Regions from separate parts of the Rhizobium sp. IY2 genome, predicted to be linked through region 2. Evidence: predicted binding sites of a transcription regulator. Region 2 holds the regulator's gene; each other region holds the start of a gene.
What was found. The regulator PhoB, encoded in region 2, activates phosphate uptake and scavenging genes when phosphate is short. The targets are predictions, from matches to a motif close to TGTCATNNANCTGTCAT.

Region 1 (3,717 bases), on a different contig from region 2:
CACCGGTATGCACGAAGGCATAGGTGAAGCCGTGGAAACACTGCAGCAGAAAGAAACCGACAAAGCCCGTATTCATCGGAAACAGGATCCAGCGGCAGACGCTGACGGCGCAGCCGAAGCGGATCAGCGTCCAGGCGTTGAAGCGCCGGTTGAGACGTTTCGACAGGAAAAACACCGTTACCTCCGAAGCGACGCCGGCGCTCCAGAGTAGGCCGACTTGCGTGCCGGAGAAGCCGAGTTGATGCCAGTAGATCGAGGAAAAAGCGTTGAGCACAGCGTGGCTCGACTGCTGGATGGCGACGCCGATCAGAAGCAGCAGCAGATGCGGCTCGCGCAACCCGCTGCCGGTGGCGGCCGGAATGTTGATCGGCTGGCCGCGCCGCCGCGTCGGCCCGATGCGCGGACAGAAGATCGCCATGACGACGGTCATGATGAAGCCGAACACCATGATATCAAGCACCATCTCGCCGCCCCACCGGCTGATCAACTGGCCACCGACCAACGTCGAGACGATGAAGGCGATAGAGCCCCACACGCGCATCGATCCGTAATCGAGCCCCCAACGGCGCACGCCCGAGATGACGATCGATTCGACGACGGGTACATAGGGCGCGAAAGTGGCGCCCTGCAGCGCATAGACGATCGTCACAGGCCAGAAGGTCGTCGTCCAGAAGAGCGCAATCGCCGTCAGCAGCGACAGGCAGCCAGACCAGAGCAAGACGTCGGCGCGTTCCTTCAAGCGATCGGCGATCATGGCGACGACAGGCGCCACCAACACGCGAACCACCATCGGTATGGCAAGGATGATGCCGATCTCGTGATCGCTGAAGCTGTGGGTTGCGAGCCAGACGGGAAAGAACGGCAGAACGATGCCGTTGACGAGCAGCGGCGCACAATAGGAAAGCGCGCTGAGCAGCCGGAAGCGCGGCGGCGCTCCCTCACCCGTCGGGGAATGTTGAGCGGGAATCATGGGCGGACCTGAAGGAAACTGGACGTTGTCCTAACACGCCACCCTGGAGGCGACTATTGTGAGAAATAGCCGTTCTGAAACGTTTTAGAAAATAAATAGGGCCTGTCACCTGACGGTAACGGCTAAATTCTTGGGAGCGCGGGCACGGATGTGCCAGCACAAAAATCAGGCCGCCAAAATCAGGCAGCTTGGGGGGCGAGTTCGCCCTCGTCATGCATTTCGATGGCGGCAAGCGCCGGCACGCTGCTGGCGAGCGCCCGCCAGGTGATCAGTTCGAACGTACCGTCCTCGTGCTCGGCGACCGCCGTGCAGCTTTCCACCCAATCGCCGGTGTTGATGTAGCGGATGCCGTCCATGTCCTGAATGATGGCATGATGGATATGTCCGCAGATCACGCCGTCGGCGCCGTTTTTGCGGGCTTCTTCAGCCACGACGCGCTCGAATTCACCGATGAAGTTGACGGCATGCTTGACCTGCAGCTTGGCCCAGGCCGAGAACGACCAGTAGGGCATGCCGAGCCGGCGGCGCACCGCCGCCAGGAGAATGTTGATGCGGATCGCCGTATCGTAAGCCCAGTCGCCGAGATAGGCGAGCAGCCGGGCGTTGCGGACGACGACGTCGAATTCGTCGCCGTGCAGGATCAGGTATTTCTTGCCGTCGGCGCCGTCATGCATCATGCGCTCGACGACCTCGATGCCACCGAAATGCATGCCCGGGAAGTCTCGCAGGAATTCGTCGTGATTGCCGGGAATATAGACGACGCGGGTGCCCTTGCGCGCCTTGCGCAGCAGTTTCTGAACGACGTCATTGCAGACCTGTGGCCAATACCAGCTGCGCTTCAGACGCCAGCCGTCGACGATGTCGCCGACGAGCACGATCGTATCGGCTTCGTGGTGGCGCAGGAAATCCAAGAGGAAGTCGGCCTTCGCGGCCTTCGAGCCGAGGTGGACATCGGAAATGAAGAGCGTGCGGAAATGTCTGGGTTCCATCATGTCTTTCACGAGCTGCCGCTCATGTCCCCATCTTTCATCTAACCTTCCAAAACCAGACTCGTGTTTCAGGATGATGACAAGATGTGGAAAAGCGCTGCAAACCGCTCATCCCCCGCGGGCAGAATGCCCGTCGCCGCGCGGGCAGATTGTCCGCCGCCGCGCTGGCAGAATGTCCGTCGCTGCGCTGGCAGAGTGTCCGTCGCCGCGCGGCCCGCCAGCCATGTTGCCCTGCGCATTCAGGGCGTTCATGATGACAGCGATTCATATCCGACAATGCGGGATGGCTGATGCGTATCTTTCTCGTTCGCCACGGCGAATCCCTCGGCAACATCAATGAACAGGCCTATCGCCAATTCGGCGATCATAACGTGCCGCTGACGCAGTGGGGCTATCGGCAGGCGCTGGAGGCAGGCAGCGTGATCGCCTCCTATGTCACGGCGTTGCCGAGCGCCGGTTTCGGCAAGCTGCACATCTGGTACTCGCCCTTTCTCAGGACGCGGCAGAGCAAGGATGCGCTGCTTGCAGCCCTGCCGGAAAGCGTCGTCGGTGACATCAGGGAGGATTATCTGCTGCGCGAGCAAGATTTCGGTCTCTTCACCGAGATCTATGATCATGCCGAACAGAAGCAGAAGTTTCCCGATGAGTTCGAAAAATGGGCAAGGCTGCGCAGCAACAGCGGCAAATTCTACGCGCGGCCGCCGGATGGCGAGAGCCGGGCGGATGTGGCCCAGCGGGTGCGCCTGTTCCTGCAGACCGTCATGCACGACGCCGAAAATAGCGACCACAACGTCGTGATCGTCGGCCATGGCGTCACCAACCGGGCGGTGGAAATGAACTTCCTGCACCGCCCCGTCGAGTGGTTCGAGCGCTCCGACAATCCCGGAAATGCCGATATCACCTTGATCGAGGGGACGCGCTCGCAAGGATACGAGTCGATCCTGCTGCATCAGGCGGTCGATCGGCAGCCGGGACAGGAAGGCGAACTGCGCGATGCCTATGGCGCCGACGTGACGATCACGCCGAAGCTCGGCGGCTAGCAACACAGCCAAGAAATGAACGGCCCGGTGCGAAGGTGTGTGGCGGTTTGCGCAAGGCAACCCGCCAACTCGTCGGTTCAGGCGGTGACGTCGCGTCAGCTCGGTGACGTCATGGTTGCCGGCTCCTGCGCGGTCGAGGCTTCCTCGTTCATCGCCTCCGGCCGTTTCGTCCTCAGGAGACGCAGCACGAAGACGAAGAAGACGGGAACGAAGAAGATCGCCAGCACCGTCGCCGAGATCATGCCGCCAAGCACGCCGGTGCCGATGGCATTCTGGCTGGCCGCGCTTGGCCCGGTGGCGATCGCCAGCGGCACCACGCCCAAGGTGAAGGCGAGCGAAGTCATGATGATCGGCCGGAAGCGCAGACGAGCGCCTTCGATCGCAGCCTCCATCAGCGATTTCCCTTCGGCAAAGCCGTCCTTGGCGAATTCGACGATCAAGATGGCGTTCTTCGCCGACAATCCGATGATCGCGATCAGGCCGACCTTGAAGTAGATGTCGTTGGACATGTCGCGGCTCATCACCGCGAGCACGCAGCCGATGACGCCGAGCGGCACGACCAGCATCACCGACAGCGGGATCGACCAGCTTTCGTAAAGCCCCGACAGCAGCAGGAAGACGAAAAGAATGCTGAGGCCGAACAGGAACGGCGCCTGCGATCCAGATCTGAGCTCCTCCAGCGACTGGCCGGTCCATTCGAAGCCGAAGCCGTCGGGAA
Region 2 (3,717 bases):
CGGCGAAGGTGGCGTCGGTCAGCCGTTTGGCCAGACGCTCCTGACCGGGGATCTCATAGATGTTGGAGAGATGCCAGACCTTGTCGGCCTGCTCCTTCAGCGCACCGACCACATGCGGATTGCTGTGGCCGACCGAAGTGACGGCGACGCCGGCGCCGAAATCGAGATATCGCTCGCCGCTTTCGGTGATCAGCCACACGCCCTCGCCTCGCTCGAACCGCAACGGGGCACGAGAATAGGTGTCATAAAGCGGCGCGGCTTCAGCCATAGCGCGATCTCCCATCGATGTTATCAAGCTCCGGACTCCGGCTAAGAAAACCAGGCCCGAAAAATCAAAAATGCCGCCTTGCGGCGGCGACTGGCACTATTTCCTTTTCGCGCTGCAATGTCAACAAAACTGCGCCCTTAGCGCATGCAGCAAGCTTGTACAGCAGCATTATCCGTCCTCAACAGGCATTATTGCAGAAATGCCACGCCGGGGCAGCAAGTTGGGGAAAACTTGAAATTCGATTCATCCGGATTCATGCGACTCTTGTCACGGAGTCAGCCTCACACTAGGTTAAAGTTCAATTACTAGACTGCATGCGGCGGAACTAGTCACCAAAATTGATCAAGCGTTTCTTGTTTCGGAGCCTTCCGGGACAACGGTGAGGGATTCTGCCATCACCAACGCAAAAGGTGGAGACAGGGCATGAACTGGACAGACGAGCGGGTCGAGAAACTCAAGAAGCTCTGGGCCGAAGGACTGAGCGCCAGCCAGATCGCGGCACAACTTGGTGGCGTCAGCAGAAACGCGGTCATCGGCAAGGTGCATCGGCTGAGCCTCCCCGGCCGTGCCAAGGCCGGCGGTACCGCCAATGCCGCCCGAACGCCGAAACGCAATACTTCTGCGCCGCGCGCGCCGAACTACGCCTCACGGGTCGCCACTCGCACCGTTACCCGCCAGCAGGGCGCGACGATGCTGAAGGAAGAGATCGAGATCGAAACGATCGAGGAAATGGAATACGTGCCGAGAGGCAACGTGGTCGTTCCGATTTCCCGACGCCTCGGCCTGACGGAACTGACCGAACGCACCTGCAAGTGGCCGGTCGGCGATCCGCTGAAGGACGACTTCCACTTCTGCGGCTGCGAATCCCCCGACAATTCGCCCTATTGCAGCTATCACCAGAAGCTTGCCTACCAGCCGGTCAACGAACGCCGCCGGGCAGCAGCGCGGGCCAGCTGAGCGGGTAACATCGCCGGACAAGAGAAACGGGCCGACTGGCCCGTTTTTTTGTAGTTATTGGTTCGCGCGGATGGCTACCCCTCATCCGCCTGCCGGCACCTTCTCCCCGCTTGCGGGGCGAAGGGGATATGCCGCGACCTCTCCGTTCCCCGCTGACCTCTCGCAGGGCACGTGCCCTCGCCCCGGTTTACGGGGAGAGGGTTAGAGTGAGGGGCAGACGCTAGCTCGAGCGACGTTGTCAGCAATCAGAATGGAGGCCCTCAGGCTTCCATCGAATAACCGGCACCGCGGACGGTGCGGATGACGTCCTGCATGTTGGAGAAATTCAGCGCCTTGCGCAGGCGGCCGACATGGACGTCGACCGTGCGTTCGTCGACATAGATATCGTGGCCCCAGACACCGTCGAGAAGCTGCGAGCGGGAGAAGACCCGGCCCGGCGACGACATCAGGAATTCCAGCAGGCGGAATTCGGTGGGGCCGAGGCGGACTTCGCGGGTCTTGCGATGGACCCGGTGGGTTTCGCGGTCGAGTTCGATATCGCCGCATTTCAGCACCGTCGACAGCACCTCGGGACGGGCGCGGCGCAGCATCGCCTTGACGCGGGCAACGAGCTCGGGGGTCGAGAAGGGCTTGACGACATAATCGTCGGCCCCCGTCGAAAGCCCGCGGACGCGCTCGCTCTCTTCGCCGCGCGCCGTCAGCATGATGATCGGCAGGCGCTCGGTTTCCGGCCGCATGCGCAGGCGCCGGCAGAGTTCGATGCCGGAGACGCCAGGCAGCATCCAATCGAGGATGAGCAGATCGGGCGTGCGCTCCTGAAGCCGCATTTCGGCTTCGTCGCCACGAAGGATGGTATCGACCTCGAAGCCTTCCGCTTCGAGATTGTAGCGAAGAAGCACGCTCAGGGCTTCCTCGTCTTCAACAACTGCAACTCTCGGGATCATGCGTGTCGGTCTCCTCGCGCATGATCCTTGAACCGGGGATGGTTCAAGCAATGCACCCTGCGCAAATTCAGAATTGGCTGCGACCTCTTTGCGCGCCCCGGATGGGCGCGCACGCAAGCTTCTAGCCCGGCCGTCCGGCCCGGGCGGTTATTCGGTTACCGCGCCGACGGTGTTGGCGCTGTCGTCTTTTGGACGATCGCCTTCCGGCTGCGCACCTGTCGCCATGTAAAAGATCGTCTCGGCGATGTTGGTGGCGTGGTCGCCGATGCGCTCGATGTTCTTGGCGCAGAAGAGAAGATGCGTGCAGCTGGTGATGTTGCGCGGATCTTCCATCATGTAGGTCAGGAGCTCGCGAAACAGCGAGGTGTACATCGCGTCGATCTCGTTGTCGCGTTCGCGGATCGCGTTCGCCTTGTCGGCGGAGCGATTGGTGTAGACATCGAGCACTTCCTTGAGCTGGACGAGCGCCAGTTCGGAGAGATGCTCGAGGCCGCGGGCGAGCTTGCGGGGAACGCCGGTGCTTTGGACGGCGATGACGCGTTTGGCGGTGTTCTTGCCGAGGTCGCCGACGCGTTCGAGATCGGCGGCGATGCGGATCGAGCCCATGATTTCGCGCAGGTCCGCGGCCATCGGCTGACGGCGGGCGATGGTGACGATCGCCTTGTCGCCGATTTCGCGTTCGGCGTGATCGAGGATCACATCGTCGGAGATGACCTTCTGCGCCAGCGCGGTATCGCCGTTGACCAGCGCCCGCACGGCTTCGGCGACCATCTGCTCGGCCAGGCCGCCCATTTCGGAAATCCGCCTGGACAGGAACTTCAGATCATCATCATAGGCAGAATAAATATGTGTCGATGCCATGGGGCTTTATCCTCGAATAACGGAAAGGCTTGGTGACGCCAGGATCAGCCGAAGCGACCCATGATGTAATCCTGGGTGCGCGGATCGTCCGGATTGGTGAACATCTTGTCGGTGTCGTTCTCCTCGACGAGATTGCCGAGGTGGAACATGGCGGTGCGCTGCGAGACGCGCGCGGCCTGCTGCATGGAGTGGGTAACGATGACGATCGTGTAGTTCTCGCGCAGCTCGTGGATCAGTTCCTCGACCTTGGCGGTGGCGATCGGGTCGAGCGCCGAGCAGGGCTCGTCCATCAGGATGACCTCAGGGCTGACGGCGACGGCACGGGCAATGCAGAGGCGCTGCTGCTGACCGCCGGACAGGCCGGTGCCGGATTCATGCACGCGGTCCTTGACCTCGTTCCAGAGGCCGGCGCGCTGCAGGCTGGTCTCGACGATCTGGTCGAGATCGGCCTTCGACTTGGCCAGGCCATGGATGCGCGGGCCGTAGGAGACGTTTTCGTAGATCGTCTTCGGAAACGGGTTCGGCTTCTGGAAGACCATGCCGACGCGGGCGCGAAGTTCGACGACGTCGATATCCGGATCATAGATATCGTCGGTGTCGAGCGTGATCTTGCCGGTGACGCGGCAGCCGTCGATCGTGTCGTTCATGCGGTTGAGGCTCCGCAGGAAGGTCGACTTGCCGCAGCCG
Region 3 (3,717 bases), on a different contig from region 2:
CTGCTGGCCTTGTCGGGGTCGCGCTCGCGCTTCAACTGGCTGAAGAGCTGGTCGAGGTGCTGCTTCGGCGAACTGCTGACATCCGTCTGTTCGACGATGACGTCCTTTTCCGCGGCGGTGGCCGGAAAAGTGGCGGAGAGGAGAATGAGGGTGAGCGGCAGCGCCGCTGATGTCAAAGCAAAAAAGCGCATGGTGGACATATTAGCCCGCCAACGCCGAAGATCAAACAAATTTGACGTGATCACTATAGTGACCCACCGGATATATCCGCCGGCGCAAGCTCACGCGGCGCAGCGATCCGGATGCGCGAAATCAGCCCTGACGAGCCTTGTAGCGCGGGTTCAGCTTGTTGATGATGTAGATGCGGCCCTTGCGGCGAACCAGACGGTTGTCACGGTGACGAGCCTTGAGCGACTTGAGCGAATTCTTGATCTTCATTTTTCTGATCCGCGATCTCTATGGGGGAATTCACATTCGCCCGTATCTTTAACAATCAAAAGCGCGCCATCGGGCGCGCTCTTTAGGTGGGGGAGCAGATACCTCTTCACCTTTTCCATGTCAACCGCATGAAGGTGTTTTTCCCAAGGCGTCGCGGTGTTTTCTCAAGCCGAAACCGGTGATTTCGGCGTCAAGGTGGTGACGTGGCCCATCTTGCGGCCGGAGCGCCACTCGGTCTTGCCATAGAGATGAACCAGCGTATCGGGACGCTGCAACCAGTCGGGAACGGCAAGGATATCGTCGCCGATCAGGTTCTGCATGACGCAGTCGGAATGGCGCTCGCCATTGCCGAGCGGCAGGCCGGCGACGGCGCGGATATGCTGCTCGAACTGGCTGACGACGCAGGCGGCTTCCGTCCAGTGACCGGAGTTGTGGACACGCGGCGCCATCTCGTTGGCGATCAGACCACCGTCGCGCAGCACGAAGAATTCGATGCCGATGACGCCGACATAGTTCAAGGCGGCGAGGATCTTTTCGGCCGATCGGCGCGCAATATCCGCCGTCGCTGGCGAGATCGTAGCGGGAACCGTCGAGGTGTGAAGGATGCCGCTGCGGTGGACATTCTCGGCGGGATCGAAGCAGACGACCGTGCCGTCGGTGGCCCGCGCGGCGATGATCGAGACCTCGCGCTCGAAGGCGACGAAACTTTCGAGGATGAGTGGCACGCCGCCGAGCGCGGCATAGGCGCCATCTGCGCTGTCGGCGACGGAGCGGAAAACCATCTGGCCCTTGCCGTCATAACCGAGACGGCGCGTCTTCAGCACGCCCTGACCGCCGAAATCCTTCAGTGCCATCTCGAGATCGGCCTGGCTGTCGACCGCATGGAAGCGGGCGGTCGATATGCCGCAGCCATTGAGAAAGCGCTTTTCGACGAGGCGGTCCTGGGCGGCTTCCAGTGCCTTCGGCGGCGGATAGACGGACACGCTCGCCGAGAGCGTCTCGGCAGCTGCGACGGGCACGTTCTCGAATTCGTAGGTGACGACATCGCAGATATCGGCGAGTTCGGCGAGTGCCGCCGGATCGTCATAGGCGGCGGTAATCTGCCGGTTGGCGAGCTGGGCGGCCGGGCAGTCCGCCTGCGGCTCGAGGATGATCGTGCGAAAATTCAATCTGGCGGCGGCAATGGCCAGCATGCGGCCAAGCTGGCCGCCGCCGATTATGCCGATCGTTCTTGCCGTCATAGGTCGTCCATCGGGTATTCGGCGACGGCGGCACTCTGGCGCTCGCGCCATTCGTCGAGCCGGTCGGCGATTTCTTCGTCGGAAAGGGCAAGGACGGCTGCGGCGAGAAGGGCGGCATTGACCGCGCCGGCCTTGCCGATGGCGAGCGTGCCCACCGGAATGCCGGCCGGCATCTGCACGATGGAAAGAAGGCTGTCCTGGCCGGACATGGTCTTTGACTGGACCGGCACGCCGAAGACCGGCAGCGGCGTCATCGATGCGGCCATACCCGGCAGGTGGGCAGCGCCGCCGGCGCCGGCGATGATGACCTTGAAGCCCTCCGCCCGCGCTCCCTTGGCGAAATTGACCAGCCGGTCGGGTGTGCGGTGCGCCGAAATGATGCGCGCATCGTAAGGGATCTCAAGCGCCTCCAGCGTGTCGGCGGCGTTCTTCATGGTCTCCCAGTCGGACTGGCTGCCCATGATGATGGCGACGGGCGGTCTGTCTGTCATCGTTGCTGCTATTCCCTCTCAGGCGATGATGTCAGGGATGATCTGATCTTCCAGCTTGGAGAGCCTGTCCTTGATGACGAGCTTCTTCTTTTTCATACGCTGGATCCGCAGAGCATCGCATCCGGTCTGGATCATGGCGTTGATCGCGGCGTCGAAATCCTCATGCTCCTGACGCAGACGCGCCACTGTGAGCCTGATTTCCGCCTGTTCCTGATCGGCCATATGCAATCCCCGTTATCGTCCTCGGACCTTGTCCGATCTGCCGATGATTTCCGCAAGCTCCTATCACCAAATACAGGTAACGGCTAGTTAGTCTTGATCATGAAATTGCCATCCAGTCTTCATCTTTTGGCCTTCGACAAGCCTTCAAAAATATGTCACAGTCCCCGCCGTTGACACCTTGATCCCCGACGATGATGGCCGGGGAGGGTAAGAGGAAGGAAGGGTCATATGACTGTTCAAGCTCATCTTGAGTCACTCCAGAAAAAGCATGTTGCTCTCGAGGAGGAGTTGCACACGCTCAGAACATCTCCCTCTATTTCCGATACGGAACTTGCCGAGTGCAAGCGCCGCAAGCTGCGCATCAAGGACGAGATTCAGCGTCTTAAGTCATCCGTCCACTGATCTTCCCAAGGGTCGCCGGACGATCATCTTGCGCAAAGAGGTAAATCCATCCATTCCGCCTAAAATCAGCAAGAACCGGTGATCACACACTCGATTTGCGCCAGTCCGATGCCCGCCGCATCGCGGCTGGCGCTTTTGGTTCGTCAAGCTTCAAAGGGTCTGATGATCCGCATCGAGTTTCCGGCCGGCATAATTTTACCCTGAAGCGGAACTGCTCGGGATAAAATTATGCGATTCAAAGTGATAAAACGTCTTCAGAGACGCGTGACGTGCATCAGGCCCAGAATTGATCAAGCCATAAATTGAGCGTGTCGAAGCCGCGGTTGTTGACCGCGTAGATGCGCTTCGTGCCTTCGGATGTCACCGAAACAAGATTGCTGTCCAACAGCGCTTTCAGGTGTTGCGAAACGGCGGGGCGGCTGATCGGCAGACCCTCGGCGAGCTCATTGACCGTCCGTGGTGCGCGGCGCAGTTCCTCCAGCAGAAACCGCCGGTTCGGATCGGCAATCGCAGAGAAAGGGTCCGTGTTCGACATGGCGGGAACGCTACGTCAAACCGGGCGCTCCAGCAAGGAAATTGTGCATTGCAGCGTGCGGCAATTCAAAGTGCTGCAGCGTCCCTCGCGCGTCTCAAAAGAAGCGCGGCGCTTCAGGGTTTTACCAACCAAGGCCCTCGCGCACGATCAGGAAGGCAGCGATCAACGCCATCGCATACATGAAGGGATAGAAGATCTGTGGCCTCATGCGGCGCACGCACCATGCGCCGGCAAAGGTGGCGAGCGGGGCAAAGGGCAGGAGCGTCGCGGAGGTCGCAAGGTTCTGGGTGTCGAGTTGGCCGAGCGCGAAATAGGGGATCAGCTTGATGGCGTTGAGGATCGCAAAGAAGCGCACGCTGGTGCCGGTATATTCGCGTGGCTGCAATTT
Region 4 (3,717 bases), on a different contig from region 2:
GATGACGCGGCGGGTGAAATGAACGTCGGTGCGGCCGGTGAAATGCCGGGCGGCAAGGTTCATCAGGGTATCCTTGCCGGCGCCGCTCGGCCCGACGACGACGACCATGATGCCGCGCTCGGCTCCGGCTCCGGGATGGGGTTCGTGCGGCATCATGCGACACGGCGTCCTTGGCGCCAGACGGAGCGTGTCACCGGCACGCCATGCGCGCGGTGGACGCGGACGAGATCGGCGCGCAGTCCCGTCGCGATCCGGCCGCGATCGTCGAGGCTGACGGTGCGGGCGGGCGTCGACGTCACCATGGCGATCGCCCTCGGCAGGCTGATGCTCTCCACCTCGTCGGCGAGGATGAAAGGCGCGTGCAGCAGGCTGAGCGGCACGTAGTCGGAGGAAAGCACGTCGAGCACGCCCATTTCGGCAAGATCGCGGGCGGCAATGTTGCCGGAGTGGGATTTGCCGCGCACGATGTTCGGCGCCCCCATCAGCACGCTCATGCCATGTCCGTGCGATGCCCGGGCGGCATCGAAGCTGGTCGGAAATTCGGCCAGGCGCACGCCGTTGTCGATCGCCTCGTCGACATGGGAGAGTGTGGCGTCGTCATGGCTTGCCACGGTGATGCCGCGCTCGGCGCAGACCTTGGCGATGGCGTTGCGGTGCGGCGTCGAATTGCGGGCCGACTCTGCCTGGCGCTTGGCGACAAAACGGGCGAAGGCCTCGTCGCTCAGGCCGCGCTTCTTCTGGTAGTAGAAGATATATTGGTCCATCGTCTGGAACTGACGCTGGCCGGGCGCATGATCCATCAGCGAAACGAGCCGCACATGCCGGTCGTTTTCGAAATCGGCGAAATGTTCGAGCACATTGTCGGCCGAGACCTCGCAGCGCAGGTGGAGCAGGTGCTCGGCGCGCAGCCTGCCCTCCTTCTCCGCCGACTGGATGGCATCGGCCATCTCACGCATCTCGCCATGTTCGAAGCCGCCGTCCTCATCCGCACCCATGCGCAGGCAGTCGAACACCGTGGTGATGCCCGAGGTGACGATCTGGGCGTCGTGCGCCTGGACTGCGGCGGTCTTGTTCCAGCGTATGCCGGGACGCGGCTGATAATGGCCTTCGAGATGATCGGTGTGCAGCTCGACGAGGCCGGGAATGACATAGTCGCCTTCGAAATCTTCGCCGGCTACCGAGCTGCCCTCGGAGATGTCGGCGATCTTGCCGTCGCGAATGAGGATCGATCCTGAGAGGATGTCATCCTCGAGAACGATGCGGGCATTGGAAAACACGGTCTCTTTGCTCATCTCGTCAGGTCTTTCAGCGTTTGGCGCCGGCAAGCGGCAGCCAGGAATGAACTTTGAACGGGGCACCGCGCGTCTCCTCGGTGAAGACGGCAAGGCCGGAAATCGGAAGCGGACGGCCGGTGAAATCGGCAAAACGCTCGGTCAGAATCGCTTTCATCACCGCGGCGCGCGCTTCGGGCACCTGGCCGGTCAGCGTCATGTGAAAGCCGAAATCCTCCATGACGTAGGGATAACCCCAGCGCTGCAGATGGGCGCGCTGGCTGTCGCTGAGCTTATCCGGGTTGCGCCGCGCCATATCGGCCTCGGAAAGCGCGGCACGGAACGGTTCGAACGACCTTACCACCTTCGCGGCGAAATCCTGAAGAGGTTGATGAAGAGAACCGGGAACGAGGGCAAAAAAACGGCCGAGCTGGCCGAGCACGAGTTCCGGAATCTCGAAGGCTGGCGTGCGCTGGGCAAAATCCTCGGCAACCCCCAGGAGATCCTTCTCGGTGACGGAGGCAGCGAGCGAAAACGGCGCCTTGATCGTGGCGTGAAAGCCGTAGCGGCGCGGGTCGGCGGTCAGCTCGAACTGCTCTGCCGCACCCAGTCGCTCATGGTCCGGTGCCGGATAGGTCTCGCCGGTGAAAGCGTCGCGGCCGAGCCAGAGCGAGGCCGCGCCGGTCAGGGGATGATCCTTCGGCGGCGAGAAATAGAGAGCGTAGCGCAAGGCTTTTATCCTGGGGATCTTCGAAACGGGGGAGCGCAATGTGCAGTGATTTGGCGGCGAACCGCAAGCAGGCTCCGGCTAAAAGATTTCCGTGACAGAATGATGATGGCGGCAGCGCCGCCGCCGCCTTTGATGGGTGGATCAGTGGGTTCTCGTGCCCATCAGCCGGTGGCGCAGCGCGTTCGAGGCTGTGTCGAAAAGGAAGACGACGATCAGGATCAGGATGACCATATAGGCGACATTTTCCCAGTTGGCGTTGGTGCGCATGGCCTCCCAGAGTTTGAGGCCGATGCCGCCGGCACCGACAGCGCCGATGATGGTCGCACCGCGCACGTTCGATTCCCATTGGTAGAGCGTCTGGCTGACGATGACGGGAACGATCTGCGGCATAATGCCATAACGATGAACGAGCACCGTCTGAGCACCAGTCGATTTGATGCCCTCCCGCGGCTTGTTGTCGATATTCTCCAATCCTTCGGAATAGAGCTTGCCGAGCGTGCCGGTCTCGGTGAGGAAGATCGCGCCGCTGCCGGCAAGCGGGCCGGGGCCGAAGGCGCGCGTCAGGAACAGCGCCCAGATCAGCATGTCGACCGAGCGCAGGAAATCGAAGAAGCGTTTCAGGATCTGGTTCAGCAGCCGGTTCGGCGTGATGTTGCGCGCTGCCAGGAAGGCGAGCGGAAAGGCGGTAAGCGAGCCGAGCAGCGTTCCGAGGAACGCCATGACGATTGTCTGGAAAAGCTTGGTCCAGACGTCGCCGTGCTGCCATTCGCTGTTGTTCCAGATATCGTCGAAGGCGAGCGACAGGTTGGACTGATCGGGCTTAATGCGCGGACCGGAGACGATGAGGCTGACGACTTCGCCGACCGGCTTGTCGAAGAAGGAGGATTGCGTGTCGAAGATGAAATTCGCCCAGCCGATGAAACGCTTGCGGATCTTCACCCGGTCGACGGATATGCTGACATTGCCGGCAAAGCCGAGATCGGCCAGCACGTTGTCGTCATAGACCGTCATCCAGCCGGGCACCGGTCCGACGACTTTCGGCGCACCGCTGGAAAGCTCAATCGGGACGCTGACGCCATGCGCGGTGACGATCGTCTCGCTCTTCGAGACAGTGACGCTGCGGCTGGTGCCGCTGATCGAAACGCTGATGCTGCCGTCGGGATTGTTGACCAGCCAATCCGGATGCGGATTGTCGCCGAGCGGCGAGAAACGCGGATAACGCACCTCGATCGAGCCGTCGTCCTGAATGCGGAGTTCCGGCTGGACGTCGTAGCTCACCCATTGGCTGAGATAGATGCCGACGCGCTCCCAATGCGCTTCGGCAAAGAGCTTGGACAGGTCGAAGAACCAGGCGGCGTAGAGGCCGTAGAGCAGCGTCGCCATAAGGATCATCAGCCCACCGAAACGCTGGCGGAACGAGCGATGGAAATATTCCGGATAGCGCGTCTCTATCTCGTGCATGCGGTTTGCGTCGATCACCGTCATGGCGGCCTCAATGTTGCAGGAGGAAGGCGTGCTCGCCGACAAGGCGGCGGCGCAGCCAGGCGGAGAACTGGTCGACGGCGACGATCGTCACGAACAGCAGGAGGACGAGCGCCATCGTCTTGGCGCCGAATCCCCGCGAGATCGAAAGCTTCAGCTCCTCGCCGATGCCGCCGCCGCCGACGGCGCCGATGATGGTCGAGGCGCGCACGTTGATCTCGAGGCGTAAGAGCG

Region 1: the regulator PhoB is predicted to act here: its motif matches at 2,025-2,041, upstream of ACMUVN_RS05320 (UDP-2,3-diacylglucosamine diphosphatase).
Region 3: the regulator PhoB is predicted to act here: its motif matches at 2,499-2,515, upstream of ACMUVN_RS20410 (YdcH family protein).
Region 4: the regulator PhoB is predicted to act here: its motif matches at 2,093-2,109, upstream of ACMUVN_RS22775 (DUF1045 domain-containing protein).

The regions. Positions count from the first base shown of each region.
Region 1 covers NZ_JBLKNU010000001.1:1,087,142-1,090,858, reverse strand. The annotation lists gene ACMUVN_RS05325 (MFS transporter) at 1-970, opposite strand, end outside; gene ACMUVN_RS05320 (UDP-2,3-diacylglucosamine diphosphatase) at 1,150-1,962, opposite strand; gene ACMUVN_RS05315 (histidine phosphatase family protein) at 2,250-2,999, shown strand; gene ACMUVN_RS05310 (efflux RND transporter permease subunit) at 3,095-3,717, opposite strand, start outside.
Region 2 covers NZ_JBLKNU010000011.1:91,801-95,517, forward strand. The annotation lists gene ACMUVN_RS26905 (aspartate aminotransferase family protein) at 1-268, opposite strand, end outside; gene ACMUVN_RS26910 (GcrA family cell cycle regulator) at 692-1,225, shown strand; gene phoB (phosphate regulon transcriptional regulator PhoB) at 1,486-2,169, opposite strand; gene phoU (phosphate signaling complex protein PhoU) at 2,317-3,030, opposite strand; gene pstB (phosphate ABC transporter ATP-binding protein PstB) at 3,075-3,717, opposite strand, start outside.
Region 3 covers NZ_JBLKNU010000006.1:223,012-226,728, forward strand. The annotation lists gene ACMUVN_RS20390 (tetratricopeptide repeat protein) at 1-200, opposite strand, end outside; gene ykgO (type B 50S ribosomal protein L36) at 313-438, opposite strand; gene ACMUVN_RS20400 (5-(carboxyamino)imidazole ribonucleotide synthase) at 603-1,679, opposite strand; gene purE (5-(carboxyamino)imidazole ribonucleotide mutase) at 1,676-2,170, opposite strand; gene ACMUVN_RS20410 (YdcH family protein) at 2,189-2,392, opposite strand; gene ACMUVN_RS20415 (YdcH family protein) at 2,621-2,794, shown strand; gene ACMUVN_RS20420 (ArsR/SmtB family transcription factor) at 3,069-3,329, opposite strand; gene ACMUVN_RS20425 (sulfite exporter TauE/SafE family protein) at 3,451-3,717, opposite strand, start outside.
Region 4 covers NZ_JBLKNU010000008.1:104,373-108,089, forward strand. The annotation lists gene phnN (phosphonate metabolism protein/1,5-bisphosphokinase (PRPP-forming) PhnN) at 1-153, opposite strand, end outside; gene ACMUVN_RS22770 (alpha-D-ribose 1-methylphosphonate 5-triphosphate diphosphatase) at 153-1,292, opposite strand; gene ACMUVN_RS22775 (DUF1045 domain-containing protein) at 1,306-2,001, opposite strand; gene phnE (phosphonate ABC transporter, permease protein PhnE) at 2,143-3,486, opposite strand; gene phnE (phosphonate ABC transporter, permease protein PhnE) at 3,494-3,717, opposite strand, start outside.